Regions from separate parts of the Winogradskyella sp. PG-2 genome, predicted to be linked through region 2. Evidence: riboswitches for the same ligand, from Rfam matches in the RefSeq annotation. Region 2 holds a riboswitch; each other region holds the start of a gene.

The links. A riboswitch is a leader RNA that binds a small molecule or an ion and turns the genes downstream of it on or off. The one in region 2 is predicted to bind S-adenosylmethionine.
Region 1: another riboswitch for S-adenosylmethionine. It lies ahead of WPG_RS09020 (O-acetylhomoserine aminocarboxypropyltransferase/cysteine synthase family protein); the one in region 2 lies ahead of WPG_RS03625 (trans-sulfuration enzyme family protein).
Region 3: another riboswitch for S-adenosylmethionine. It lies ahead of WPG_RS05050 (homocysteine S-methyltransferase family protein); the one in region 2 lies ahead of WPG_RS03625 (trans-sulfuration enzyme family protein).

What each region holds. Positions count from the first base shown of each region.
Region 1 covers NZ_AP014583.1:2,018,645-2,029,130, reverse strand. Annotated here, with positions in the region: gene leuC (3-isopropylmalate dehydratase large subunit) at 1-776, opposite strand, end outside; gene WPG_RS09030 (2-isopropylmalate synthase) at 777-1,952, opposite strand; gene WPG_RS09025 (hypothetical protein) at 2,097-3,647, shown strand; SAM riboswitch class I at 3,751-3,875, shown strand; gene WPG_RS09020 (O-acetylhomoserine aminocarboxypropyltransferase/cysteine synthase family protein) at 3,996-5,294, shown strand; gene WPG_RS09015 (alpha/beta fold hydrolase) at 5,404-6,411, shown strand; gene WPG_RS09010 (AraC family transcriptional regulator) at 6,463-7,293, opposite strand; gene WPG_RS09005 (dihydrodipicolinate synthase family protein) at 7,440-8,396, shown strand; gene WPG_RS09000 (aldehyde dehydrogenase (NADP(+))) at 8,467-10,050, shown strand; gene WPG_RS08995 (4-hydroxyproline epimerase) at 10,051-10,486, shown strand, end outside.
Region 2 covers NZ_AP014583.1:779,220-789,705, reverse strand. Annotated here, with positions in the region: gene WPG_RS03635 (hypothetical protein) at 1-1,166, opposite strand, end outside; gene metK (methionine adenosyltransferase) at 1,327-2,580, opposite strand; SAM riboswitch class I at 2,838-2,960, shown strand; gene WPG_RS03625 (trans-sulfuration enzyme family protein) at 3,062-4,231, shown strand; gene WPG_RS18340 (BACON domain-containing protein) at 4,334-4,792, shown strand; partial or broken gene WPG_RS18515 (polysaccharide lyase family 7 protein) at 4,807-5,478, shown strand; gene WPG_RS03615 (RrF2 family transcriptional regulator) at 5,512-5,922, shown strand; gene WPG_RS03610 (DUF2061 domain-containing protein) at 6,048-6,308, shown strand; gene WPG_RS03605 (phosphoadenosine phosphosulfate reductase family protein) at 6,305-6,919, shown strand; gene WPG_RS03600 (HEPN domain-containing protein) at 6,996-9,089, shown strand; gene cobA (uroporphyrinogen-III C-methyltransferase) at 9,097-9,876, shown strand; gene WPG_RS03590 (bifunctional precorrin-2 dehydrogenase/sirohydrochlorin ferrochelatase) at 9,879-10,457, shown strand; gene WPG_RS03585 (NAD(P)/FAD-dependent oxidoreductase) at 10,462-10,486, shown strand, end outside.
Region 3 covers NZ_AP014583.1:1,142,180-1,152,665, forward strand. Annotated here, with positions in the region: gene WPG_RS05005 (hypothetical protein) at 1-363, shown strand, start outside; gene WPG_RS05010 (CHAT domain-containing protein) at 337-3,105, opposite strand; gene WPG_RS05015 (DUF3109 family protein) at 3,109-3,681, opposite strand; gene WPG_RS05020 (MarC family protein) at 3,772-4,353, shown strand; gene WPG_RS05025 (hypothetical protein) at 4,365-4,565, shown strand; gene WPG_RS05030 (NAD(P)-binding domain-containing protein) at 4,568-5,176, shown strand; gene WPG_RS05035 (S41 family peptidase) at 5,166-6,773, opposite strand; gene WPG_RS05040 (deoxycytidylate deaminase) at 6,773-7,204, opposite strand; gene WPG_RS05045 (HupE/UreJ family protein) at 7,304-7,897, opposite strand; SAM riboswitch class I at 8,034-8,157, shown strand; gene WPG_RS05050 (homocysteine S-methyltransferase family protein) at 8,261-9,268, shown strand; gene WPG_RS05055 (antibiotic biosynthesis monooxygenase family protein) at 9,265-9,546, shown strand; gene metH (methionine synthase) at 9,546-10,486, shown strand, end outside.

The sequences.
Region 1 (10,486 bases), 1.2 Mb from region 2:
TTCTTATCAAAAGCTTCGCCTTGAGGTGCAAATTTTCTTCCTTTCACATAGTCGAATGTTGTTTGATCTGGCGCAATCATTCCGCCACGAGCTCCCATTTCAATACTCATATTACATACAGTCATACGACCTTCCATACTCATCTCTTCGAACACATTCCCAGCATATTCACAGAAATATCCTGTACCAGAATTAGTTCCTAGTTTTGAAATAATATAAAGAATGACATCTTTTGGTAAGACGCCATTTTTTAATTTCCCATTAACAGTTACTCTTAAACTCTTGGGTTTGGTTAGTAACAAGCATTGACTCGCAAAAACTTGGGCGACTTGACTTGTTCCTATGCCAAATGCAATGGCTCCGAAGGCACCATGCGTTGAAGTGTGACTATCGCCGCAGACCATGGTCAAGCCTGGTTGTGTCACGCCCAACTCTGGAGCCATTACATGCACTATTCCATTATACTTATGTCCTAACTCATATAATGTAATATTATTCTTTTTACAATTTTCTGATAGTTCCTCTAGTTGTTGTCTAGACAATGCATCCTTAATTGGTTGATCTTGATTTAATGTAGGAGTATTATGATCTGCTGTAGCCACAATTTGATTGGGTCTAAAAACAGGAATTCCGCGATCTTCCAATTCATTGAAAGCTTGCGGACTCGTAACCTCATGTATTAAATGCTTATCTATATACAAAATCTGTGGACCATTGTCTATACTACTGACCACATGCGAATCCCAGACTTTATCGAATAATGTTTTTTTTGACATCTAAGCTGAAATTATTTGTTCATAAACTTTACTTGTCTCAATGATTTGATGGATATCGTTATCATTAATTTCTTTTTTTCTATCTGCAAAACTTAAGAAGTTAGCATAGACATCATCTAATTGTAGTTTAGTTAATTCATAACCTACATTTTTAGCTCTATAAGCTAAAGCCGCTCTACCACTTCTTGCAGTCAATACAATTGCAGACTCAGTAACACCAACATCTTTAGGATCAATGATTTCGTATGTTTCCCGATTTTTAATAACACCATCTTGATGAATTCCAGAACTGTGCGCAAAGGCATTTGCGCCAACGATCGCTTTATTTGGCTGTGTATAAATACCCATACTATCACTCACCAATTGACTCATTCCATATAACATAGACGTGTTAATATTAGTGTCTAAATTTAGGTAAGGATGTTGTTTTAAAACCATCACCACTTCTTCTAAAGCTGTATTTCCCGCACGTTCACCTATGCCATTGATAGTACATTCAATTTGTCTTGCCCCATTTATAACACCTTGAATAGAATTAGCTGTCGCTAAACCTAAATCATTATGGCAATGACATGATAAAATTGCTTTTTCAATACCTTTTACATTCTCTTTTAAATATTTGATTTTAGCACCATATTCACTTGGTAAACAATAACCAGTAGTATCAGGAATATTAAGAACTGTTGCACCAGCTTTAATAGCTACCTCACATACTCTTGCTAAATATTCATTGTCTGTTCGCCCTGCATCCTCAGCATAAAATTCAACATCTTCAACAAAAGACTTTGCATACTTTACAGCTGCAAAAGCACGCTCTAAAATATCTTCTTGAGTTGTTTTAAATTTATGGACGATATGAGATTCTGAAGTCCCTATACCTGTATGTATTCTTGATTTTACAGCATACTTTAAAGCCTCTGCAGCTACCTTGATATCGTTTTCTACTGAACGTGTTAAACCGCAAACAGTAGCGTTCTTTACAATTTTTGAAATGGCTTCAACCGATTTAAAATCACCTGGACTTGACACTGGAAAGCCCGCTTCTATAACGTCAACGCCTAAAGCATCTAACTGTTCCGCAATCACTACTTTTTGTTCTGTGTTGAGTTTACAACCTGGAACTTGCTCACCATCACGAAGTGTTGTATCGAAGATTTGTATATTGTTATTTGACATATATCAAAATATAGTTTAGTATTGTCTTACGAATTTAAGTTTTGAAATTTTTTAAATGCCTTACTCTTGATTTAATTTTACGATGTTCAAAATCAAATTTGCAAATCAAGTATTTGATTATCAAATATTTAAATCTATTTTAAATTGACAACTAAAGACCAAAAAGATAATTTATTTTCGTTAGTAAAGTCATTAACGAAATCTGAAAAACGACAGTTCAAACTGTACGTTGGGAGACTAGGTGTCAATTCCGATTCTAAATTCTTAAAACTTTTTAATCTTTTAGACAAAGCAAAAGGTTATAACGAAAATGCTATTTTAAAAACAGGTATCGTAAAAAAAACACAGCTTGCCAATGTAAAAGCACATTTATACAAGCAGGTTTTAATAAGCCTAAAATTAAATCCGTCACATCAAAATGTACGTTCTCAAATCAGAGAACAGTTGGACTTTGCTTCTATTTTATATCATAAAGGTTTATACAAACAGAGTTTAAAAATTTTAGATAAAGCCAAATATTTAGCCATAGTTAATGAAGAAAAAAATATGGCTTTTGAAATTGTTGAACTAGAAAAAATTATTGAATCTCAATATATTACTAGAAGTATCAGTAATCGAGCTGATGAATTGGCAGTACAAGCTCGAGATTTGAGCGCTCAAAACGTTATTGCAAGTAAACTCTCAAACTTATCCTTACAGCTTTATAGTATTATATTAAAAACAGGTTATGTTAAAAATGAGAAAGAAAGTCTAATCGTCACTAAATACTTCAATGATAGGCTACCTAAATTCAATTTAAAAGAGGTTGGTTTTAGAGAGAAATTATGGCTTTACAAAGCACATTTATGGTACAGTTTTTTAATGCAAGATTTTTTAAATTGTTATAAATATGCTTCTAAATGGGTAGATTTATTTTATCAAAACCCAAGTATGATTAATCTAAATCCTGTTTTCTTTTTAAAAGGAAATAATTACCTTTTAGAGTCTATCTATTTTATTAGAAATAAGACAAAATTTGTAAAGAAATTAGACCACTTTAAAACTACTGTAGGTGACCAAAAGTTTAATAAAGACGAAAATGTTTCTACTCTAGTTTTCCTTTACACTAATTTTCATAGTATTAATCAACATTTTATTGATGGAAGTTTCGAAGAAGGCTTAAAATTGATTCCTCATATTGAAAATGAGCTTATTAGTTTTAGTGACAGAATCGATCAACATCATAAAATGGTCTTTTATTACAAGTTTGCTAGCATGCACTTTGGGGTTGGCAACAATAAAGCTTGTATAGCGTATTTAGATAAGATTATCTCGAATAAATCACTTTCTATGCGAGAAGACTTACTCTGTTTTTCTAGAGTATTAAATCTTGTAGCCCATTATGAAGCCGGACTAGATTATCATTTAGAAACATTACTAAGAAGTACTTACAAGTTTTTAATTAAAATGAACGATTTGCATGAGGTGCAAAAGGAAATGATAAAATTTATTAGAGGGCTTCAAGATATTTACCCTCACGACTTAAAAAATGCATTTAGAGATTTACTTAACACTCTAAAAACTTTTGAAGACCATCCATTTGAGCGCAGAGCATTCCTATATTTAGATATAATTTCTTGGTTAGAAAGTAAGATTGAAAACAAACCTGTTGGCCAGATTATTCAAAATAAATATTTGGCAAAATATGCGCCTTGATTTTCTTAAAATCATAAAAAAAGCATAAAAACTAAAAATAAATTTGGTTTTTAAATTTTTGTGTCGCAATATTTGTGCTCACAAAGTTCAAACACTTACTGAAATGTTATCAAGAAAGGTGGAGGGATTAGACCCTTTGAAACCTTAGCAACCCTTAGATTTACTAAGAAGGTGCTAAATTCTACTTGAAAGCGCAAGTCATTTTTTGCAAATTCGGATAGATAACTCAAACTAATTACAAATCTATAGTTAGTAATTTTCTTTATAACATTTTTCTATTAAGTATGCTTCTTTCGAAGCTTATTTGGCTTTTGAATTAATTTATTTTAACTCAAAAAAACTAGAAAAATGAGTACACAAAAATTCGCAACAAAAGCGTTGCACGCAGGACATGACACCAATCAAACAGGAGGTACAAGAGCTGTACCTATCTATCAATCTACAGCTTATGTTTTCGATGATTCAGATGATGCAGCAGGACGATTTAACCTCTCTGTACCAGGATTTATATACACGCGTCTGAACAATCCGACGAACGATATTTTAGAGCAACGTTTAGCAGCTTTAGAAGGAGGAATTGCAGCAGTAGCAACTGCCTCAGGAACGGCAGCCATCTCTACTACATTACTTACACTTTTACGCGCAGGTGATCACATTGTTGCGTCAAATAGTTTATATGGAGGAACATACAATTTATTGAGTGTAACACTTCCAAGACATGGTATTACAACAACATTTGTAGATCCATCTGACCCTGAAAATTTTCAAAAAGCAGCTCAAGAAAACACAAGAGCTATTTTTGTAGAATCTTTAGGTAATCCAAAACTCGATGTTTTAGATATTGAAGCCATTTCTGTTGCAGCCAAAGCGCACAAAGTACCTTTAATTGTAGATAATACAGTTGCTACACCATATTTACTTAATCCTATTGAGTATGGCGCAGACATCGTTATTCATTCGTTGACAAAATATATAAATGGTAACGGAACGTCATTAGGAGGTATTATCATTGACGCAGGTACTTTTGATTGGAGCAACGGAAAATTTCCAGAGTTTACAGAACCGTCAGCTGGTTATCATGGTTTAGTCTACAGTGAAGTTATTGGTGCCGCAGCATTTATTGCTAAGATTAGAATTGAAGGTCTACGTGATTATGGTGGAGCATTGAGCCCGTTTAATGCCTTTCAAATTATTCAAGGTTTAGAGACTTTAGAAATTCGTATTCAGAAGCATAGTAAGAATGCGCTCGAGCTAGCAAAATGGTTGCAAGAACAACCTGAAGTAAATTGGGTAAACTATCCAGGGTTAAAAACAAGTAAATATAATGGACTGGCTCAAAAGTATTTACCTAAAGGACAAAGTGGTATCGTAACATTTGGTGCTGATGGTGGCTATGATGCTGCAAAAACTATTGCTGATACCACAAAACTATTCTCTTTATTGGCAAATATTGGAGATACTAAATCATTGATTATTCATCCTGCTAGTACAACGCATCAACAATTAAGTGATGAAGCACAAGAAACTACCGGAGTGACTAAAGATTTAATCCGTTTATCTGTCGGAATAGAAAATATTGAAGATTTAAAAGCTGATTTAAAAGAAGCCTTTTCTGTTGTTAAAGAAAAACAAGCGCTTCAAAATTAGCCTTTATTAGTGTTGTTTAGTTTAGAAACAGATGTCTTTATAATATAAAGGCATCTGTTTATTGAGTTAAAATAGTAATTAAAAGACTACTGCTTTCGCAGGAAGTAGAATGAAAGAATTAAAATATATAAATATTCCTGATTATGTTACAGGTAGTGGAAAAACCTTTAGCATTAATCTATCATATCAAACATTTGGAAAAACATTAGATGATGCTCCTGTTGTATTAGTAAATCATGCACTAACAGCAAATTCTAAAGTCATAGGAGAGCATGGTTGGTGGAACGATTTAATCGGAGACAATAAATGTATTGACACTAATTCATACAGTATTTTAGCCTTCAATATCCCTGGAAATGGGTATGACAATAAACCTGAAAACTTAATTGAAAACTATAAATATTTTACGGCTCGAGACATAGCTAGGCTGTTTGCGTTGGGTCTAGAACAACTAAAAATTGAAAAGCTTTTTGCTGTTATAGGAGGTTCAGTTGGTGGAGGTATTGCATGGGAATTAGCAGCTCTAAAACCCAATTTAATTGAGCATTTAATTCCGGTTGCAACCGATTGGAAATCTACAGATTGGCTCATTGCAAATTGTCATATACAAGATGCTATATTAAACCATTCTAATGAGCCATTAGCTGATGCAAGAATGCATGCAATGACACTTTATCGCACGCCAGAATCTCTAACTCAAAAATTCGAAAGAACTAAAAGAGATGATTCACTTTTTAATATTGAATCTTGGTTAAATTATCATGGTGATAACTTAAGTAATCGTTTTAACTTATCTGCTTATAAAATGATGAATCAAATCTTAAGAACTATAGATATTGCTAAGGGAAGAGAAGGCTTTTTAGAAGTTGCTTCAAAAATATCTTCATGTATACATTTAATAACAATTAATTCAGATCTATTCTTTAAACCAGAAGAAAACTGGAACACATTTGTTGAGTTAAAAAGTTTAAAGCAAAATGTAAACATTCATGAAATTAAATCCATTCATGGTCATGATGCATTTTTAATCGAATTTGATCAATTGGCAAGGTTCTTGAAACCAATTTTTAAAGTTAACGCAAATACATCCGTTCCCATTTCCAAATGTGTTGCTTAAACTAATGTGCTATTAATCAGAAAACCCAAACTATATGTTTGGGTTTTTAATTTATTTAAATTTAGACGGAGTCTCTCCTTTTAACTTCTTAAATACTCTATTAAAATTAGAAATATTTCTAAATCCAGACATATAGGCAATTTCAGCAATACTATAATCACTTTTTTCTTTTAATAATTTACTTGCCTTTTCTATTCTAAACTCATTTAAAAATTGAATATAAGTTTTGTTGGTTCGTTTTTTAAAGTACTTACAGAAGGCATTCTTTGTCATGTTTGCTACTTTTGAAACTGTATCTAAAGAGATCTCTTCCGAATAGTTATTTAATGTAAATTCAAATACATTTCGCATTCGGTCACCTTCAACCAAGCTGTATTTTTTATCATACACAAATGACGATAAACTTGTATAGTCTGATTTTACCATACAATTCAATAACTGTAATGAAATTATAAATCGATTTAGCTTTGAAGCTTTTTCAAGCTTAAGGAATAGATTTTTCATTTCTTCAATATGAGACTGTGGCCTAAACCCATATTTAGAACGTTCAAAAAAAGTCTGAATATCTTTTAACTCTTCAAGATTAAAAAACGATTCACCAAAAGAGTGTTCCGTAAAAAAAAGCGTTAGCATATGTGATTCTTGTGAACTTTTATCACTCTTAAACACATGTGGAATATTACTTCCAATGACTAAAACTTCACCTTTTGTGAAATTATTTATGGTATCACCAACAACTAAAGTTCCGTTTCCTTCAAGGATAAAACTCAATTGAATTTCTTCGTGCTGATGCAATTTATCATAAAACAAATTTACTTTGTCAACCTGATAAATCAAACCGCCTCTTTCTGGCTTTGGAATAATAAATGGTAATACTTTCAAATAAAAATGATCATATACTACTCAAAAATAGTGCTAAATAAACATAAATTGATAATATAGTATTATTATAGAATAAAAAATCATTATTTGTTCTTACACAACTCAATTAATTTTACGCCAAAAGTTATTTAACAAAACAAATTCTAATGAGCATACAATGGAATGGCGTAATGCCAGCCGTGTTTACATGGTTGAAAGAATCAAAATCAGGCGCTCTTGAAATTGACCTTGATGCAACACAAAAACAGGCAGCAGATATTTTAAAAGCTCAAGGAAAGGGCGGAAGCAAAATGAGCGGACTTGTGGGTTCTGGAACTCTGGGTGAGAATAGCTACCTGAACACAAAGCAGCGTCTTTCCTTACTTAAATCCCTATCTGAGGTTGCTAAAGAATACAATGTCCCGTTGATTAGTGGAGCAGCAGCAGAAACTAAGGAAGAACTTACTGAAATCGTTGAAGGACTTGCAACAGTTGGAGTTGATACAGTCATGGTCATGCCGCCAAAAACTAAGGCGGTTCCTTCTGAAAAAGAAATGTATGAGTACTATGCACTTTCTGAAGCAACTGCAAAAGATGTAGGCGTAACAGTTATGCCATATAACAATCCTGATGCAGCCGGTTATCATGCGCTCTCAACAGACCTTCTTAAAAGACTTTCTGTTCTCCCTAATGTAACCGCTCTTAAAATATCGACTATAGATGTTTCAATTATTGAAACGCTGACGTTAGAGAACAAAGATTTAAAAGTTTTAGCAGGTGTCGATACAGTTACTGTATATGCAGGATTAGCCGGAGCATGTGGTGGAATTACAGGTGTAGGTTGTGTCTTCCCAAAAGCTAGTGTTACGATGCAGGAGTATGTTTTAAATGGAGAATGGGTTGAGGCAAACAAAATTTCTCAGGCTTTAAATTCATTATCCTATCTCGATGCTCAGCCATTGCTTATGGAATACCTTAAGCTCGCTATGGGAATTCATCATAACGATGTTGCTGGAGGGCTTCGTACTTTTGGCAAGAAATTAACTCAGCAGCAAATTGATGATGTCCGTACAAGATATATTCTGGCAAAAGAAAGACTTGAAGTTCTAGACTTAATAGGTTAAGCTTTTGAAATATTTAAAAAAATAGTTTACAAACCAGTAAATTTGAAAAAAACATTTAAAAAAAGTAAGGATGATCACAGGAAAAAACTATTTAGGACATCAATTATCAGCTAAAGGTTCTAAAACCTACCAGACCTTTAATCCACAATTAAATATTGAAAACGATTCTACTTTTACAGAAGCCACTTCTGAAGAAATTGATGAAGCAGTTGCATTAGCATCTGAAGCATTTAAACCATTTAGAACGACTTCAGGAAAACAAAAAGCGAAATTTTTAAATACAATTGCAGATGAAATTTTAGCGCTTGATGATGAATTGATTCAAACTTACTGCTCTGAAACTGGATTACCAGAAGGCAGAGCGAAAGGTGAACGTGGAAGAACCGTCGGGCAATTACGAAGTTTTGCTGAATTAATCACTGAAGGCTCTTGGGTAGAAGCAACAATAGACACAGCACAACCAGATCGTCAACCTATCTCAAAATCTGATATTCGTAAACTACTAATTCCTTTAGGACCAGTTGTTGTATTTGGAGCTAGTAATTTTCCATTAGCCTACTCCACTGCTGGTGGAGATACTGCTGCAGCTTTAGCTGCTGGTTGTCCTGTAATTGTAAAATCACATCCAATGCATGCTGGAACTGGAGAATTAGTCGCTTCTGCTATTATAAAAGCTGCAAAAAAGACTAATATGCCAAATGGTGTATTTTCTAATATAAATTCTAGCGGAATTCATGTTGGAGGAGAATTAGTAAAACACTCTGGTGTAAAAGCTGTTGGTTTTACAGGAAGTATTAAAGGAGGAAGAGCATTATATGATTTAGCTGCACAACGTGAAGAACCAATTCCTGTGTTTGCGGAAATGGGAAGTATCAATCCAGTTGTAATTTTACCTGAAGCTTTAAAAAATAGAAATGAAAGTTTAGCAAAAACTTATGCAGGTTCAATAACTTTAGGTACAGGTCAATTTTGCACAAATCCAGGTTTATTATTAGGAGTTAAAAGTGAAGGGCTATCAAATTTTGTTCAAAATTTATCCAATGAAATCATTAAGATAGAACCTTCCTGTATGCTGCATCCAAATATTATTGGAGCGTATGAACACAATAAACAAAAGGCAATTTCGCAACCTCGTCTTACAGTTACTGCAGATTATGAATCTGATGTACAAACCAACTATGCCAGACAAGCTATTACTACTGTTGAAGGGAAAACATTTATAGAAAACCCAACCCTACATCAAGAAGTATTTGGACCTTATTCAATTGTTGTTCAATGTGAAAACAAAACACAATTAAAAACCATAATTTCTAATCTTGAAGGTCAATTAACAGGAACGTTGATTGCAGATAATGATGAAGCTTCAAACCATCCTGAAATAGTTTCAGCATTACAAAATCGTGTTGGACGCATTATTTATAACGGAGTACCAACTGGTGTTGAAGTTTGTCCATCTATGGTTCATGGAGGACCATATCCTTCATCAACAGATAGTCGTTTTACAGCTGTAGGCATTCATTCTATTAAGCGTTGGGTAAGACCATTCAGTTATCAAGATTGGCCAAATGAATTACTCCCTAATGAATTAAAAAATGAAAATCCTCTTGGTATTTCAAGATTAGTAAACAATAAACAAACTTCTGATAATATTTAAATGGTTGCACACACCTTTGTTTGTATTGATGCCCACACTTGCGGAAACCCAGTAAGAGTGATTAAAGAAGGTGGTCCTAAACTCATTGGAAATACTATGAGTGAAAAACGTCAACATTTCTTAAAAGAATACGATTGGATTAGAAAAGGTTTAATGTTTGAACCTCGTGGTCACGACATGATGAGTGGCAGTATTCTGTATCCACCTCACAACCCAGAAAATGATTTTGCTATACTTTTTATTGAAACTTCTGGTTGTTTACCAATGTGCGGACATGGTACTATAGGAACAATCACTATTGCTATAGAAGAAGGTTTAATAACTCCTAAAACACCTGGAAAGATAAAAATGGAAGCACCAGCTGGCTTAGTTGAAATTGAGTACCAACAAACAAATAACAAGGTCGATTGGGTAAAACTAACGAACGTAAAAAGTT
Region 2 (10,486 bases):
CCAATTATAGTTTCTGCAATTACATCTGTATTATCATGAACAATTATAGAAATATTTGAATCCATTGTAAAAGGTCCAATAGACTCAGTAAGTAAGGGAGTTTCACCACAAAAATCATAGCTGTAAACATTAAGTTCTAAGGTTTCATTACTTGGTACAAAACCACAAACTTCCCCATTTTCATTTGTATATCCATATGTAGTTCCGAAGGTTCCACTAGTAATACTCACCCATAAATTCCCAAGAGAATTAGTCTCATCATCCGCTGCAGTAATACAAAGTGTAATAGCTTCAGCTGGTATATCGCAATTCCAAAATGAGAAATGAGTTACCGTACCTACATACATGTTTCCTTGCAAAATAGCTTGCCCTTCTTCTTTCCAGTAGCCATTGGCTTCATCAAAATACCAAAGTGGAATACTTGCAGGTGCTATTCCCATTAAACTTGGATCTAGAGGAATTTTAATTTCAGAAGTTGAACCTTCAGGTAAATTTAAGTCTTCACCATTTGTTCCTCTTAATTCAACAGCCAACATGCCTAGGGTTTGTAGCATACGTTCTGCACCTGCTTCATTTTCTGCGTACAACATACCTGGCATTTGCATTGACATATCTTCATCAGCAGGATCTAAATGATGCATTATTACATCGATAGAGCCAGAATATTCTGAGCCATCTTCTTTAATAAAGTTACCATCAAAACTCACAGAACTTCCATTACCTATTGTAACTGTTTCAGGAGAATCACTAGCTATTGTACTCACAACTGTAGCTTCGAGTAGCATAATTGTAACCTTATTTGTTCCGTTTGAAGGTACAACAGATCGAGATCCATGGATATAACCAGCCTTTTGCGCTTTTACAAAACCAAAACGTTCTTTCACATTGGCATTATTAATAACAAAAATACCGTTACTATCCGTTGTCGCAGTTTCGTTTCCAACAGTAATTGTAACTCCTTCAATAGGATTTTTATTTATGTCTATAACATTACCAAGAAAATTTCTAGAAACCGTATTTCCAAAATATTCAGAGAATGTATCTGGGATACTGTTTTGTTGCTCACCTCCACTGGAATTGACATCGTCTTGTTGACAAGATGTAACTATAAGCGTAGAAAATAAAAGCACTAAAATAAGATTGGGGAATTTTTTAATGTTTTTCATAAGTGTTGATTTAATTGAGATTTTATTTGTTAGAGTTGTTACTCAATGATTAAACAGTTTAAATGCTTAATATCCTACCTAATAGCCTTAGGAAATTTAAAAAATAAAAAAACCTCATAAACTTAATTACGAGGTTTTTAAGTATTCAATATTTGGTTTCTTAAAGGTCAAATGCTGCTTTAACTTTGTCTACGTAATCTAATTTTTCCCATGTAAATAATTCAACATCCATAGAAATTGATTCACCAAGTGGTTGGACAAAAGTTTTAGAAACTACTTCATTGTTTCTTCCCATATGTCCATATGCTGCGGTTTCACTATAAATTGGTTGGCGTAGTTTTAAACGACTTTCAATTGCAGAAGGTCTCATATCAAAAATGGCTTCTACTTTTTTAGCGATTTCACCATCTGTTAAATTAAAATCACAAGTACCATAAGTATCTATAAAAATACCCATAGGTTCTACAACTCCAATAGCATAAGATACCTGTACCAAAACTTCATCACATAAACCAGCAGCAACTAGGTTTTTAGCAATATGTCTTGTTGCGTAAGCTGCACTTCGGTCCACTTTACTCGGATCTTTACCAGAAAATGCTCCACCACCATGTGCTCCTTTTCCGCCATAAGTATCTACAATAATTTTACGACCTGTTAAACCTGTATCACCATGAGGTCCTCCGATTACGAATTTCCCTGTTGGGTTAATATGATATTTAATATCACTATTAAATAAAGGTTTAATATGGTCTGGAACTTTAGCAACAACTCTTGGAATTAAGATGTCAACAATATCTTTTCTGATTTTTGTTAACATTACATCATCAGTACCAAAATCATCGTGTTGAGTAGAAACAACAATAGCATCAATACGTTGAGGTGTATTATCATCGCTATATTCTATAGTAACTTGGCTTTTAGAATCTGGTCGTAAATAGGTAATATATTTATTCTCGCGACGTAATTCAGCTAATTCCTTTAAAATTCTGTGCGATAAATCTAAAGCCAATGGCATATAGTTATCAGTTTCGTTTGTGGCATAACCAAACATCATTCCTTGGTCACCTGCTCCTTGTTCTTCTTTAGAAGCACGATCTACACCACGATTAATATCTTCAGATTGTTCATGTATGGCAGATAAAACACCACAGGAATTTCCATCGAACATATATTCGCTTTTTGTATATCCTATTTTATTTATAGTGTCTCTTGCTATTTTCTGAACATCTAAATAAGTGTTAGATTTAACTTCACCAGCAAGAATAACTTGACCAGTGGTAACTAATGTCTCACAAGCTACTTTAGATTCTGGGTCAAAAGCTAAAAAATTGTCAATTAAAGCGTCACTAATTTGATCAGCTACTTTATCTGGATGGCCTTCAGAAACACTTTCTGAAGTAAATAAATATGGCATAAATCCTATTTTTTAGGTTATAATTGTTTTACTAAAATTTAATTGATTGCCTAGTCGCTAGAGAAGTATATAACTTATTGCTTTAGCATTTTTTTAAGAGGTTGCAATCAGATCAAATTCTTCCTCTAAATATTGATTGTACAAAAGTAGATAAATTAAATGGAACGTAAATTTATTTTACTTTTTTTATGATTTAATTTGTTTTTAAAATATTCTGATACAATATTTGTAACCACAAAGTTCAAACACTTACTAAAATGTTATCAAGAAAGGTGGAGGGATTAGACCCTTTGAAACCTTAGCAACCCTTAGATTTACTGAGAAGGTGCTAAATTCTACATAGTTTTTTATTCATTTATTTAAAACTAGATAGATAACTAAACGAATCAAAATCACTCTGATTACGTTTTTGCAATGACATTTTTCTAATGAATAAACCTATAATTGAGGTTGAATTGACTTTATAATAAATACAAGAAAAATGAGTTCTAAACACATAGAAACACAAGCCATCCGAACACAAATTGAACGTTCTCAATTTTTAGAACATTCTAACCCCTTATATCTTACATCAAGTTATGTATTTGAAGATGCTGAAGATATGAGAGCATCGTTTGCCGATGAGAAAGTGCGTAACATTTATAGTCGCTATTCTAATCCCAATACATCAGAGTTTATAGATAAGATCTGTAAGATGGAAGGTGCCGAACAAGGTTATGCCTTTGCATCTGGTATGTCTGCTGTGTTTTCAACTTTTGCAGCTTTACTCAACTCAGGAGATCATATTGTGTTTTCGCGGAGTATTTTTGGTTCTACCCAGACTATGTTTAATAACATTTTACCAAAATGGAATATTTCAACAAGCTCTTTTAAGATAGATGAAATAGACAAAATTGAAAGTTTAATACAGCCCAATACGAAAATATTGTATACGGAAAGCCCAACAAATCCGGCTGTAGATATTTTAGATTTAGAGCTACTGGGTAGTATTGCTAAGAAGCATAACCTTATTTTCCTAGTTGATAATTGTTTCGCGACACCTTATCTCCAACAACCTATAAAGTTTGGTGCTGATCTAGTTATTCATTCAGCTACAAAATTAATAGATGGACAAGGTAGAGTTCTTGGAGGTGTAACCGTTGGAAATTCAGATTTAATTCAAAAGATTTATTTATTTTCTAGAAATACAGGTCCGGCTTTGTCACCCTTTAATGCTTGGGTCTTGTCTAAGAGTTTAGAAACTTTGCCAGCTAGAATAAATATGCATTGTGATAATGCATTAAATGTGGCGGAATTTTTAGAATCAAATGATCATGTGAATTTTGTGAAATACCCATTTTTAAAATCTCACCCTCAATATAAACTGGCTAAAAAGCAAATGAAATTAGGCGGTAATATTGTGGCTTTTGAAATTAAAGGTGGTATTGATGCCGGAAGAAATTTTTTAAATACAATTAAACTATTGTCTTTATCTGCTAATTTAGGTGATACAAGAAGTATCGTAACACATCCAGCATCTACGACACATGCAAAATTATCTGAAGAAGATCGTTTAATTACAGGAATTACTAGTGGACTTATTAGAGTTTCGGTTGGTTTAGAACATATAGATGATATTATTGGGGATTTAAAACAAGCATTAGAAAATTAATATATTTATATACTATAAAACAACAGTTTCTGGCTTTTGATTTCTACTTATATTTTCATACTCGATTTTTGTTATTTTTGTAAAAAAAGAATTTATAGACATATGAAATTATTAAACATTGTTTTTACGTTTTTAGTTTTTATAGTTCTATTTAGTTGTAGTTCTGACGATTCCAATGAAGGAGGGCAACAAGATAGCTTAAGTCTATCTTCAATTACAGAATTTTCTGCAAACCAAGAATCACAAACAGTTTCAGTAACTGCGAATTTATATTGGTATGTCAGTAATACTAATACTTGGATTACGCTTTCACCAACTTATGGAACAAATGATGGAACAATAACTGTTACAGGTTGTAGTATTTCAAAAACCTTAACAATTACACAAGCAGCAGGCGAAGAAAATTCAGGTGAGTTAGACCCAAATAAAACACCATCACAAAATTTTGATTTATCTACATGGAAATTAAAAACACCAGAGAATAATGGAAGTGGTTTTTCTAAAACTATATCTGTTTCTGAAATCAATGCTGGTTATGAAAATAGCAATTATTTTTTTTAGGGGATGATGGAGGAATGGTTTTTAAATGTCCTATAGATGGCTTTACAACGTCTGCAAATACAGTATATACTAGAGTAGAGTTACGTGAAATGTTTAGAGGAACAAATACGAGTATTAGTACACAAGGGGTTAATGGAAATAATGGGGTTTTTGGTTCGGCTCCAGCCTCAGATATAAATGCTGCTGCTGGTTATGACGGTGAAATGAATGCTACTCTTGTAGTTAATCATGTAACAACAACAGGAAGTAATAGTCATGTTGGACGTTTAGTAATTTGACAAATACATGCTAATAGCGACGAGCCAATTCGTATATATTACAGAAAATTACCTAATAATTCATTAGGTTCTATATATTTTGCTCACGAACCAACAGATGGAAATGGTGATGAACAATGGTGCGAAATGATAGGCTCTAGGAGTAATAGTGCTGATAATCCTTCAGATGGAAGAGCGCTCAATGAAAAATTTAGCTATACGATTAAAGTTATTGGTGATATTTTAACTTGTACAATACTAAGAGAAGGAAAAGATGATGTTGTTCAAACGGTTAACATGTTTAATAGTGGTTTCAATGTTGGTGGTCAGTATATGTATTTTAAAGCTGGATTATATCACTTAAATAACACAGGAGATGATTATGCTCAAGTGACGTTTTACGCTTTAGATAAAACACATACAAATTAATATATAATATTTGAAACATTTAATAATAGAGTAATGCTATCAAAAAAAACAAAATACGGTATAAAGGCTTTAGTCTATTTAGCAAAACAGAAAGATAGAAACCCTATACAGATTTCTTCAATATCCAAGTCTGAAAATATTTCACGTAAGTTTTTAGAAAGTATCTTATTAACTTTAAGAAAAAATGGTGTTTTAGGATCAAAAAAAGGTAAAGGAGGCGGTTATTATTTATTGAAAGAACCAAAAGATATTCCTATGACAACTGTAATGCGACTTTTAGAAGGACCAATAGCTATGGTACCTTGTGTGAGCTTGAATTTCTATGAAAAGTGTGACGACTGTCCTGATGAAAATGTTTGCGCAGTGCATAATTTAATGCTTCAAGTACGTGATAATACATTAGATATATTTCGCAATACTACTTTGGCTGATTTATCTAATTAGCATATTCTCAATTTCTTATGTTAATTTTTTCGAAATAAATACTTTCTTATTCTAAAATAATATTTATGTTTGCATATTCCTACTAAGTCGATAGGAATAAAAGATTAAAAAATGACAACATAATTATGGATAGTGTAATTCAGTCAGATTTAAGTGTTGAAAAAGAAGAAAAGGATTCTTTAGCAACTCAAGAGAATATTAAGAGGAGTATAGTGAAAACAATTAGTTGGCGTGTTGTCGGTACCTTGGCTACAGTGACTATTTCGTATATCATTACAGGTACAATGGCTTTGGCTTTCTCTATAGGAGGCATAGAATTAGTTTCTAAAATGGCGCTTTATTTCTTTCACGAACGCGCGTGGAATAATATTAAATGGGGAAAATGATAGATATAGATTTTTGGAACAAAAAGCTTAGAGATAAAAAACCTAATGAAATTGCTGAGTGGGCATTAAGTTTATCTGATAATAGAATTGTAACAACAAGTTTTGGTATTTACTCTTCAGTATTATTGAGTACAATGTCTAAGATAGACAAGGGAATAAGAGTCGTTTGGTGTGATACTTTATATAATCAACCAAGCACATATGAGCATGCTTCAAAATTAATAAAGAAATACAATCTCAATATTCTTAAATACCAATCTTTATATAGTAAAGAAGAAATTGACGCTTCAATTGGATTACCAAGTTTAGAAGATGATAATCATGCCATTTTTTCAGAGGCCGTAAAATTAGAACCTTTTAGACGAGCATTAAAAGAACAGGATCCAGATATATGGTTTACAAATATTAGGGTGAGGCAGACAGAATATAGAGACAAGAAAGATATTTTAAGTTATAGTAAAGATGGTATTCTTAAAGTGAGTCCATTTTACTATTGGAGTGATGCTGAATTAGACAGGTATATAGAGGAAAATCAATTGGAGAAAAATAGCTATTATTTCGATTCTATAAAAGCCTTACTTAATAGAGAGTGTGGTATCCATCTTCAGTAATACTTAAATAATAATCATTAGTAAATAAATTGTTTTTTTATAAAATCTATTAAATCTATAGGAATAATATAATATAATGCAAAGTTTTAGAACAGAATTAGAAAGTCCAATAGTAGAAAAGGATATCCTTGAATTAGCTAATAAAATTGAGCTTTTTCGTAATGGAAAAATAGATGAAGAAAAATTTAGAAGTCTTCGTTTAGCAAGAGGAGTTTATGGTCAACGCCAAGAAGGAGTACAGATGATCAGAATTAAATTGCCTTATGGTAAAGTATTGAGTCATCAATTGCACCGTATTTCTGAGGTTTCAGATGAATATTCAAGAAGCCGTTTGCATATTACAACGCGTCAAGATATTCAAATTCATTATGTGGATTTAAATAGAACTCCAGAATTGTGGGCTGAGTTAGAACGCGATAATGTCACGCTAAGAGAGGCTTGTGGAAATACAGTAAGAAATGTTACTGCAAGTGAAACTGCAGGTATTGATGTCAATGAGCCATTTGATGTTTCTTCTTACGCAGATGCATTATTTAAATTCTTTTTAAGAAACCCTATCTGTCAAGAAATGGGTAGAAAATTTAAAGTATCCTTTTCAGGAACAGACGAAGACACCGGTTTGTCGTATATGCACGATTTAGGTTTTATTGCTAAAATTAAAAATGGAGTAAAAGGTTTTAAAGTAATGTTAGGTGGTGGCTTAGGTTCTCAGCCAAGACATGCAGATTTGTTTTACGAGTTTTTACCATCTGATAAAATAATTCCATTGATGGAAGGTGTATTAAGAGTTTTTGATCGCTATGGCGAAAGAAAAAGTAGAGCTAAAGCCCGACTTAAATTCTTATTAAAAGATATTGGATTAGACGCTTTTAAAGTTTTAGTAGAAGAAGAGCAAAATGCAATTGAATACAAAACTGTAACCATAGATGAAGCAAATTATACAGCTTCAACACCAGTTTTAGTAGAAAATCCAAAAGTAGAAATTCAGAATAAAGAAGCTTACCATTTGTGGAAGTCTACAAACCTTATTGCCCAAAAACAAAAAGGTTACTTCGCTATCGGAATCAAAGTTCTATTAGGCGATTTCTATACGGATAAAGCACGTTTATTGGCAGATTTAGTAGAGAATTACGCAGCAGGTGAAATTAGACTGAGTTTGCGTCAAAATATTTTAATCCCTTTTGTTAAGGAAGATTTACTTCCCTTTTTCTATACAGAATTAGAAAAGTTAGGTTTTGTAGAAGCAGGCTATAACAAAGCCGTAGATATCACAGCATGTCCTGGTACTGATACTTGTAATTTGGGGATAGCGAGCAGTACTGGGATCGCTGAAGAACTAGAACGCGTGATTAAGGCGGAGTATCCTCAATATTTAAGCAATCAAGATCTAGTAATTAAAATTAGTGGATGTATGAATGCTTGTGGACAACACAATATGGCAAATATTGGTTTTCAAGGGATGTCTATTCGTACTAAAGATAAATTAGTTTTGCCAGCATTACAAGTGCTTTTAGGTGGAGGTAACTTAGGAAATGGAAGTGCTTATTTCGCTGATAAAGTGGTTAAAATTCCGAGTCGAAGAGGACCAGAAGCTTTACGTAGAATTTTAAATGATTTTGAATCCAATTCAAAAGGAAAATTATTTGTCGATTACTATAAGGAAAAAGGTGAAAAGTATTTCTATCAGTTACTCACAGATCTATCTAGTATTGACAATCTTACTCAAGAAGATTTTATTGATTGGGGAACAGAAGAGCAATATGTAAAAGCTATAGGAATAGGTGAGTGTGCAGGAGTTGTTATCGATTTAATAGCAACACTTTTTTTAGAAAGTGATGAGAAAATTGCTGAAGCAAAAGAAGCTTTTAATAATAAAGTCTATTCAGGTGCCATTTATGAAGCGTATCGCTCAATGGTAAATTCAGCTAAAGCTATTTTACTTTCAGAAAATATAAAGACCAACACTCAGGCTAGTATCATTAAACAATTCGATGAACTTTTTGTGGAGAACAAAAAAATTGATTTAGGAACGTCATTTTCTGATGTTATCTATCAAATTAAAGTATATCCACCTTCAAAAGATTTTGCCAATAATTATATAAATGTAGCAATGCAATTTTTAAAGCACTTAAGGGCATATAGAGAATTACAAGTTGCTATAAAAAGCTAAAAAAAATATGACACCAAGATTAACAGTAGTAGGAGCAGGTCCAGGTGATGCAGATTTAATCACCTTAAAGGCAATCAAGGCTATAGCATCTGCAGATGTTATTTTATTTGATGCGCTAACAAACGAAGAATTATTGCAGTATGCATCACCAAAAGCAGAAAAAATATTTGTTGGTAAACGTAAAGGTTGCTATGCGTATCAGCAAAGTCAAATCAATGATTTAATTGTAGAACGTGCATTAAGATGCGGACATGTAGTACGACTTAAAGGGGGAGATCCATTTATATTTGGGCGTGGAGCCGAGGAGTTGGAATATGCTAAAGACTATGCTATTGAAGTAGCTGTAGTACCAGGGATTTCGTCATGTGCTGCTGTGCCAGCTTATCAAGGTATTCCTTTAACTAAACGTAATGCTTCAGAAAGCTTTTGGGTTATTACAGGTACAACCAAATCTCATAAAATCTCTAGTGATGTTGCATTAGCAGTGAAATCAACTGCAACTGTTGTGATTTTAATGGGAATGAGTAAGCTATCAGAAATTGTTCAAATTTTTTCTAAAGAAGGAAAGTCTAAAACTGCTGTGGCCATTATTCAAAATGGTACAAGAATAGATCATAATGTTGGAATCGGAATAATTTCGAATATCGAATCTATTGTAGAAGAAAAACAATTATCTAATCCAGCAATTATCATTATTGGAGAGGTTGTAAATCAACGTGTAGACCTCACAGATATTTATGCTAAAGCGGATTTGGCAATGAAGAATTCAAGAAAATACATTGCTTAATAATGGAAAGAAATAATCTATATCCAATCTTCCTAAAAGTAAAAAATCTAAATGTTTTAATTGTTGGTGGGGGTTATGTTGCAGAGGAAAAATTGACATTTTTATTAAAGTCTAGTCCAGATGCTAATGTGACTATGGTGTCACCTATGTATAGAGATGGAACTATTAAAATTGCCAATTCAGGAAACGTAAAACGTATCGAAGATACCTACAAGAATGGTTATTTAAAAGGGCATCATATTGTTATTGCAACAACTGATTTACCAGAAGTGAATATCAAAATATATGAGGATTGTAGAGCACAAAATAAGTTAGCAAATGTAGCGGATAACCCACCATATTGTGACTTTTACATGGGAGGAATCGTAACTAAAGGTAACGTTAAGGTGGCTATTTCTACTAACGGCAAATCACCTACAACAGCAAAGCGATTACGGCAATTTTTTGAAGATGTAATACCAGAAAACATAGATGATTTGGTAAAGAATCTCAATATATATAGAAAAACAATTAAAGGAGACTTTGAACAGAAAGTCGAAAAATTAAACGAATTCACTAAAGGATTAGTGGAAAAAATATAGAAAAATGATTAAAACAGATATACTCATTA
Region 3 (10,486 bases), 360 kb from region 2:
AATTTACCGAAGACAATGGAAGAGCGCGCTTTTTATTATTACGAATCTAAGGACTATGATAAATCCTTAAAAATCTTTGATTCTCTATTACTGACTCAACAAATCAACAAACCTATTTTAAACTTTTATAAAGCTAATATCTTACTACAACAAGACACCAATCTTAATGAAGCTATTAAGCTATTAGAGGCAAACAGTGCAAAAACTGACAAATGGAAGGATAAAAACTTGTGGTACTTATGCTTAGGATATTTAAAATCCGGAAACAATGAAAAAGCTTCAGATTGCTTAAAAAAATTAAATGATCTAAAAAGTAGTTTTAAAAAGATTAAACGCTCAAAGCTTTTTAAAGCGCTTCAATAATATCATTAAAATTATAGCAAATAAAACCGCGAAGGTTACATACCATAGGTAATTTAATGAATTATTTATAATGGGTTCTGTATCTCCTGACAGTACAAAACCAGCCCAATAGTAGGGATGTGCTAAATCATTATCTTCTGTGGTATTTAAATAATTTAATTTTGCTGCTTTTAAAGCTTTGTCCTTATCTAAACCCTGATATAGGCTTTCGTAAAATGACATCATTATTCTACTCGAATTCTCATCTGGCACTTTCCACAAAGACATAACAGTACTTTTTGCACCTGCAAAAGTCAAAGCATTTGAAAAACTCATAACTCCTCGCCCTTTTAACTCTTTTCCAATCCCTGTTTCACAAGAACTTAAGGTGACTAAATGAGCATTTAAAGATAATTTATAAAGTTCTTCTAAAGTGAGATAAGTATCTTCTGGTAAGTTATTCTCAGAAGAATAAAAATAGATTTTACTATGAGACGGCACTTCGCTATTCACTTCAGAGTGTGTTGCAAGGTGTACTAATTTTTGTTTGGATATTGTACTTGTAAATTTAGATTTACTGGCTTCATCATCGATATAAATGACAGATTTGAATAGGCTAGATATATACTCAACTTCTTTTAAACTACTCGGTAATTTACCATTTATAGAATTCCCGGAATTTACAAAAGGTGCAAAGATTAAACTTTGTTGTTTATTGCTATGCTTTATAAGATGCTCATTCTCTTGCTTAATTGAATTGCTTCGTAGTATATCAAAAGTATTAATCAAAAATTGACCTGATGTGTCGTCATTACTAGTCCACAAAGCTTCTACAGGGATTTTTTGTAGTAAATCATCTAAAACGATGATATTTTTAGATTCAGTTATGAGATACTTTTTGAATAACTTTTCATAAATAAACCTGCCTTCAGTTTTGTAATTATCATTAGTATAGCTACCAACATTTAAAATGAATTTACTAATATTCTTTTTTAAGATTTTTGATAAAGGAAGCTTATCGAATATAAGTTGGTCTTTATAGGCTTTAAAAACAAATATAGTACTGTCACCTACAAAATATTCTATAATATTATGGTTCTTATGAAGTTTATTAATCTTGTCTTTAACAGAAAATTCTTCACCATATTTATGTAAAAAGTATTTAGGTTGCTCTGCTTCTAATTTATCTTTAAATACTTGAAATTCTTTTTGTCTGCTTTTTAGTATTTCTGAAGTTTTTTTAGAATCAGATAAGTCGATTAAACGTTTTAAAGAATCTATTTCGGCGGTAAGTTTTATTTCTTTTTCTAGAATTTCGACATCTATATTTTCTTTAAATAATTGATCGAGCCTTACAGATTTTAATTCACTAGCAATCGCTACAAGTTTACTCTCATCTGTAATATTTAAGGCATCATAGAAAATAGCTTCCGTTTTTGTTAAATTCCATTGTTCCCAATAAGAGTCTAAAAGATTGCCATAGATGTACTTATAATTGGTCTCAGTAATAAAACGATCTTCATCGCTAGATCGACTGAATTCTAATAATGCTTTATGCGCTGTTTTATAAACCTTTATTATTTTCTCTCTTAGCTTTTGATTATTCGCTTTGACTTGTTGACGCTTATAAAACTCACCTAGAACAGCTAATTTTTCTAATAGATTTACATCCATTTTCTTAAAATTAAATTTTAAATCTTGGCTGTAAAATGTATCAGAATTAAAACGGAATGATTTTTTTAGATAGTCGCTTGCATTAGAAAAATCATTAAGTTCTAAGTAACTTTCTGCTATCATTAAATCGCACATGGATGCTTCGCTAGGTTTTAATTTTCTTGTTTCTGCATCATCATTTTGTTTGAGGATATTTATGGCTTTTTTATGTTCATCCATGTCTTGGTATATAGCCGCAAAACCCATAGCAGTATATCGCTCAGAGAAATGTATTTTATAAGATGAAGCATTTATGCGTTGAGCAAGTTGTTTTTGATACTTTAACGCCTCTTGTAATTTCCCCTGATCACGATTTGCTTTTATAATGTCGTTATAAATGTCAAAGTAAATGAAAAGCGGCGCATTTTCAATAATAACAGCATTATTATGATCTTTTAAAAACATATTTAGACCACTATAATCTTTAGTTTCTGAATAAAGCCTAGTAATATTTGTCATCACGTGTGATTTGTCTAAATCATATATCTGAGCAAAATTTAAAGCCTCTTTTAGAGCAACTTTAGCTTCTTCATAATTATAAAGTTCTATTTGATTAATCCCTCTGTAAACTAAAACGTCATAATAGAAACGTTCAAAGGGACAGACTTCTATTGCTTTAAAAATTTGTATACTTTTATTTAAATAATATTGCGAATTTTCATATTGATATATTCTGTTATATACGACACCTAATCCTGAGTACAAAGTGGCAACTTCTCGCGAATTTTTATTATCGTCATCAATGAATTGTAGTGCATCTAACAATATGTTCTTAGCCTCATCTAATGGGTCCATATTAGCTGTTGATGACCTATAGGCATTGTAGCTATCTAGTATAGCATCTTTTAATTTACCCTCACTTTTATAAAGCTCAATACATTTTAGATAAAGCTTTTTGGCTTCAGCGTAATTCTTTTCATTGTGATACAAATTGTAGGCCTGCTTATTGAGTTCTTCATAATCTTCTTGAGCACATACACTTCCATTAAAAGCATTACTTAGAACCACTATAAGCATCGATATATGAAAAATTTTAATCTTAATTTTCATATCCTAACGACTAAACTTTTCATCGGCAACCTTCTCTAACTCATCATACCAATCCTCACCAAACTTTCTAATGAGAGCTTCTTTTACGAATTTATAAACTGGGACTTGTAATTCTTTTCCTAGCGAACATGCATCATCACAGATTTCCCATTTATCATAATTCACTCCCGAGAATTCAGAATAATCTTTTACTCTTATAGGATATAAATGACAAGACACTGGTTTCTTCCAAGAAATTTCTCCTTGATTATACGCTTCTTCTATAGCACAAAGGGCTGTTTTTTTCTCATTGAAAATAACATAAGCACAATCTGCTCCATTGATTAAGGGAGTCTCTAAGTCACCAAAGGCTGTAACTACTGAAGTTCCTTGTGATTCAATAGCTTCAATGCCTTCTTTTCGTAAAAACGGTTTTACTTTTGGATAAATATCTTCAAGAATTTTAACCTCATCTTTTTCTAATGGTGCACCAGCATCACCATCAATACAACAAGATCCTTTACATGCAGCAAGATTACAGACAAAATCTTTTTCTATAATATCCTCTGATACTATGGTTTTTCCGAGTTGAAACATAATGTAAAAATAGCTAAACTTTACAGTTATTTAATATTGAAAATCAGTAATTAAATCGCACCTTTGCCGCGAATTTCAGAAACAGAGATTATGCAACTAGATTTTAAACAAATATTTACAGCCTTTATGGTTCTTTTTGCAGTAATTGATATTATAGGAAATATTCCTATAATCATAGATTTACGTAAAAAAGTTGGACATATACAAAGTGAAAAAGCAGCACTAATTGCTGGTATTATTATGATTGTATTTCTCTTTTTAGGAAAAAGTCTATTAAGTCTAATTGGAATCGACGTTAACTCGTTCGCAGTAGCTGGCGCATTTATCTTATTCTTTATTGCTTTAGAGATGATTCTTGGCATTACACTTTATAAACAAGAGGATAGTAATCCATTAACCGCATCTGTTTTTCCATTAGCTTTTCCGCTTATTGCAGGACCTGGAAGCTTAACCACATTACTTTCTTTAAGAGCTGAATTTGCTATTGAAAATATCATTGTAGCCGTAATATGCAATGTTATTTTTATCTATATAGTGTTAAAAACCTCAGCCAGAATTGAGCGAGTGCTTGGTCCTAACGGAATTAACATTATAAGAAAAGTTTTTGGTGTAATTTTGTTAGCTATAGCCGTAAAATTATTTGCGCATAATATTAAAGAACTATTGGCTTAAAAATTTTAACCATGAAAATATTTACAATTGTTTTAAGCATTATTGCTATTGGACTCGTTATTTTTAATACTACCAAATTAAATTTTGATGCACCATTTGAAGGTGAAAGCTTTACAGCGGTTATTACTATAATTGCTGCATTTTGTGCTATCATTCTTTTACAAATTCTTAGAATTTCAAAGAAAATCGAAAAATTAGATAAACAACGTTAATGATTTTTGATGCCTTAATAATTGGTGGTGGAGCAGCAGGATTGTCTTGTGGTTTGGTTTTGGGTTCTGCTAAAGACAAAGCTTTTGTAAAAGACAAAAAGATCGCTATTATAACGCATCAGAAAACATCACATCTTCAAAATGCATTATTTAATAATGTTTTAGGATTAGCACCTAGTACCTTAGGTAGTGATATTCTAAAAGATGGAAAGCAACAACTCAATGATTTATATCCTCATATAAATCAAATTGAAAAAGAAAAAGTTACTTCTATTAAAAAGCATTCTGTAGGCTTCATTATTACTACAAATAAAAAAACATATCAATCGAAAATTGTAGTTATCGCTGTAGGCTACACTAATTTAATGACTATAAAAGGACTTGAATCTTATGTTGAGGCTCATCCTAAAGCTGTAATAGAGAAGGAAAGAATCTGGCTAAAGAACACAGATCATCTTATAGAAAAAAATCTATTTGTTGCTGGAACTTTAGCAGGCTGGAGAAGTCAGTTTGCCATGGCTTGTGGTAGTGGATCTCATGTTGCTACAGATATACTAACGCTGTGGAACGATGGAAAACATACTAAAATCCACGATAAGATTACTGTTTAAAGTTTGGGTACTCTGTACTTAAAAGAATAACCTCTTGTACCATTACATCTTCTTTATTGATGATTTCTTCAAAAGCATTATCATCAAATAATTGTCGCGCTAATGTTGCTTTTATGATGCGTCTTATTTCGTCATTATAAGCAACGAAAGTAATATTGGTGCGTTCTCGAGCATTTACATAATCTTGAAAACGTACAACGATATCATCACTTACCTCAAAATTATTTATGAAGTCATATTTAGTAACATCTTTATATACACTACGATCTTTATCTAATTCTTCAAAAACAAAATAACCAAAATGTCTTCTTCTCCTTAAGTAATTAATGGTTTCGTTATCAAACAAACGATCTACAGGTACAAATACATCAGGAATTATACCTCCTCCTCCATAAACCACTTTCCCTTTTGGTGTTGTAAATTTTAATGAATCATCGACTTCTATACTCGCTTCATCTGCCAATTCTCCAGTTCTTAAACGTTTGTAGTAATCACTATGATAACCTGAATTATTACCATTTGTATAAGGTCTTTGTATTGAGCGACCTGTTGGAGTATAATATCGTGATACTGTTAAACGTACAGCACTACCATCTCCTAAAGCCATTTCACGCTGCACTAATCCCTTACCATAAGAACGTCTTCCTACAATAATACCTTTGTCATTATCTTGTAACGCACCTGCAATAACTTCACTAGCAGATGCTGAATTCTCATTGATTAAAATATATATATCACCGTCTTCAAAGTCTCCTCGATCTGTTGCATAAGTTCTCTCTTCTCTACCCTTTTTATCTTTAGTAAATAATATAAGTTTATCATCTTCTAAAAATTCATCTGCTATTTGCTCAGCTATCCCTAAAAATCCGCCTGGATTGTCTCTTAAATCTAACGTCAATTTTGTTGCTCCTTGCTCTTGTAATTCATCTAAAGCCGCTTTAAATTCTTTAAATGTAGATTCAGCAAAACGATTTATCTTAATATAACCTAATTGATCTGTAAGCATATAAGACGCTTCAACACTTTTAATAGGTATGGCTCTTCGTTTAATATCAAACTCTAATAGGTCATCTTCACCTTTTCTGTAAACTGTTAGTTTTACTTTAGTGTTCTTGTCTCCTTTGAGCTTCTTTGTAATAAAATCGTTTGTAATATTTGACCCATAAATAGTATCGCCATCTGCTAATATAATTCGATCACCACTCATTATTCCCGCGCGTTCACTTGGGCCACCTTCTGTTGGTTTTATTACTGCAATACTATCTTTATAAGGATAAAAATTGATACCAATACCAACGAAATCACCTTTCATATTTTCGGTAATACGAGCTAAATCTTCTTTTGGAATATAAGTAGAGTGTGGATCGAGATTATCTAAAATACCATTCACAGTTACATCGACAATACTATCTGTATTAATCTCATCAACGTATTCGTAATCAATATAATCTATGAGACGGTTAATTTTATCTTTCTTACTATTCGTAGAAAAAAGGTTGTCTGAAGTATCTGTGAAATTTAACTTGCCGCCAATAACAACTCCAGCAGCAATAGCTGTACCGATAATTAATGGTATGTATTTGTTTTTTGTCGCCATTAAGCTTTTAAATCTTCAATTCGTTCTAATTCTATGCCAGCTTTAGCTAAAAATTGTAATCCTGAATCATCTTTATAGCCTTCATGATAAACGACCCTAATAATCCCAGCTTGATGTATTAATTTGCTACACTCTTTACAAGGAGATAGTGTAATATACAACGTCGCACCTTTACATGATTGCGTAGAAGAAGCTACTTTTAATATAGCGTTAGCTTCAGCATGCAGCACGTACCATTTTGTATAACCTTCATCATCTTCACAATAATTCTCAAAACCTGTTGGAGTTCCATTATAACCATCTGAAATTATCATTCGATCCTTAACAATAAGCGCACCTACTTGTTTACGCTTGCAGTGAGATAATTTCCCCCATTCTTTTGCAATCCGTAAATAAGCTTTATCGTAACGTAATTGTTTTGTCTTTGGCATTAATACATTTTGTTTATCAAAGTATGCTATAAGTAACGAATATAAAAGGTTAGTATTTTATAACCAATTTACTTGTAGTTAAAGTTTTACCAAACTTAATTAAGTATTTAACAATTCACTTTGAATTACCATAGGAATAACCAAACCTATAACTATAGCAGACCATACCATAATCCAGTCGCGACGCGAAAACCTAAAAATAGTCTGACATAAGAAACTAAGGAATAAAACCACAAATACAATAATAATCTGAGCAATTTCAATACCTAATGCAAATTCGATGAGGAGTTCTATTTTATTTTCTGAGAGTGAGGAAAGCATTTTAAATTCTCTAGCAAAACCTAGACCGTGAATTAAACCAAAAAATAAAGTGGTAAAAAACAACAATCCTATTTTAGTGCTTCTATCCTTTTTACCAGCTGTAATCACATTAAAAATAGCCGTGATTAAAATAGTTATTGGAATTAAAAACTCAACCAATTTTCCATTAACACTAACTATGCCATAAGCTGCTAAAACCAAAGACAAGGTATGCCCTAAGGTAAACATGGACACTAAGAGTAGAACACGTTTCCAATCTTTAAACACATAAGGCACAGTTAAAACCATTAAGAAAAGTACATGGTCATAACCGTTAATATCTAATACATGGTTAAGCCCGTATTGCACATTAAACCAAAAATTTTCTAGCATAATTAAATTATTTGGGATGCATCAAAGTTACAATTAAAAGTAATATCATACTTTTAAATTAACGCTAATAAAACTTGCTTATTCTAATTTTCTTTCGCAATATTGTAACTTCACAATGTTCAAATAACGTATTGAAATGTTATCAAGAAAGGTGGAGGGATTAGACCCTTTGAAACCTTAGCAACCCTTAAACTTATTAAGAAGGTGCTAAATTCTACGTAATTACCGATTCATTTATCGTGTAATTGAATAGATAACCAAACGTAATTACTCACTGTAATTCGATTTCTTTTTAACATATTTTATAACGCAAGTCTAATAGAGACACATTTGACGTTTAGTTTAAATTGAAATTTAAAACTTATGGGTTTAAGTAGAATAGACGAAGAAATTAAAAAACGAATCCTCGTTTTAGATGGAGCCATGGGAACCATGCTTCAACAATACAACTTCTCAGAAGAAGATTTTAGAGGAGAACGTTTTGCAGATTATCCTTCACCATTAAAAGGTAATAATGATTTATTATCCTTAACACAACCTAAGGCGATTGCAGAAGTGCACGCTAAATATTTTGAAGCAGGAGCCGATATTGTAGAAACGAATACATTTTCTGGGACAACGATTGCTATGGCAGACTACGACATGGAAGATTTAGTATATGAACTTAATTTTGAGTCTGCAAAAATAGCTAAACAAGTCGCTGATAAATTCACAAAAGAAAACCCAAATCAACCAAGATTTGTTGCTGGTAGTATTGGCCCAACTAATAAAACCGCAAGTCTATCTCCTGATGTTAACCGCCCAGAATACAGAGCGATAACTTTTAATGAATTACGTGTTGCCTATAAGCAACAAGTGGAGGCTTTAATTGATGGTGGAGTTGATGTTCTTTTAGTGGAAACTATTTTTGACACTTTAAATGCTAAAGCTGCTTTATTTGCAATTGAAGAAGTAAAAGAAGAACGACATATTGATATTCCAATTATGGTTTCTGGAACTATAACAGATGCTTCAGGAAGAACATTATCAGGACAAACTGTTGAAGCATTTTTAACTTCAATATCTCATATTCCATTATTAAGTGTTGGTTTTAATTGCGCTCTGGGAGCAGAACAATTAAAACCCTATTTACAACGCTTATCTAATGAAACTGAGTTTTTTACTTCAGCGCATCCTAATGCAGGTTTGCCAAATGCTTTTGGCGAATACGATGAATCACCAGAGCAGATGCAAAACTATATTGAGGATTATCTTAAAGATAATCTTATAAACATAATTGGAGGTTGCTGTGGCACAAGTCCCGCTCATATAAATGCCATTGCTGAAGTTGCTAAGAAATATCAGCCAAGACATAAACTTGCCTTAGTATGATTTTAGAAGTTGCCATTTTAAATATTAAGAAAGGTCAGTCTCAAGCTTTTGAAATAGCCTTTAAAACAGCTGAACATTTCATTTCGGCTATGAAAGGATACCTAAATCATACCTTGAAAAAATGTATGGAAGATGATGATAAATACATTCTTTCAGTGAATTGGAAAACTTTGGAAGATCACGAAATTGAGTTTAGAACTTCAGATGAATACCAGAAATGGAAAAAACTACTTCATCATTTTTATGAATCATTTCCAATCGTACAACATTACAAATAATGGATAGTGACTGTAAAAAATATTTAACGCTCTCTGGATTAGAACCACTTGTGGTAACACCAGAAAGTAATTTTATCAACGTTGGTGAACGAACCAACGTAACTGGGTCTCGTAAATTTCTTCGTCTAATAAAAGAAGAAAAATATAGTGAAGCTCTAGAGGTTGCTAGAAACCAGGTAGATGGTGGAGCTCAGATTTTAGATGTTAATATGGACGAAGGAATGCTCGATGGTGTTTATGCTATGACAACCTTCTTAAATCTCATTGCTTCAGAACCAGATATTTCTAGAATCCCAATAATGATTGACAGTTCTAAATGGGAAATTATAGAAGCTGGTTTACAAGTTGCACAAGGAAAATGTGTTGTTAATTCTATAAGCTTAAAAGAAGGTGAAGCTGAATTTAAACGACAGGCCAAACTAGTTAAACGCTATGGAGCAGCAGTCATTGTTATGGCTTTTGATGAAACTGGTCAAGCTGATAATTACGACAGGCGAATTGAAATTTGTAAACGCTCCTATGATATTTTAGTTAAAGACATCAACTTCCCTCCTCAAGATATTATTTTCGATCCAAATATTTTTCCCGTTGCAACAGGAATGGAAGAGCATCGCAGAAATGCCCTCGATTTCTTTGAAGCTACAAAATGGATTCGAGAAAATTTACCTCACGCCAATGTTTCTGGCGGAGTAAGTAATGTGTCATTTTCATTTAGAGGTAACAATGTGGTTAGAGAAGCTATGCATTCATCTTTCTTATTTCATGCCATTAAAAATGGAATGAATATGGGTATCGTTAACCCAACCATGCTCGAAGTTTATGATGAAATTGACAAAGATTTATTAGAACGTGTTGAAGATGTACTATTCGATAGACGCGATGATGCTACTGAACGCTTATTAGATTTTGCTGAATCTGTTAAAGGTCAGAAAAAGGAACA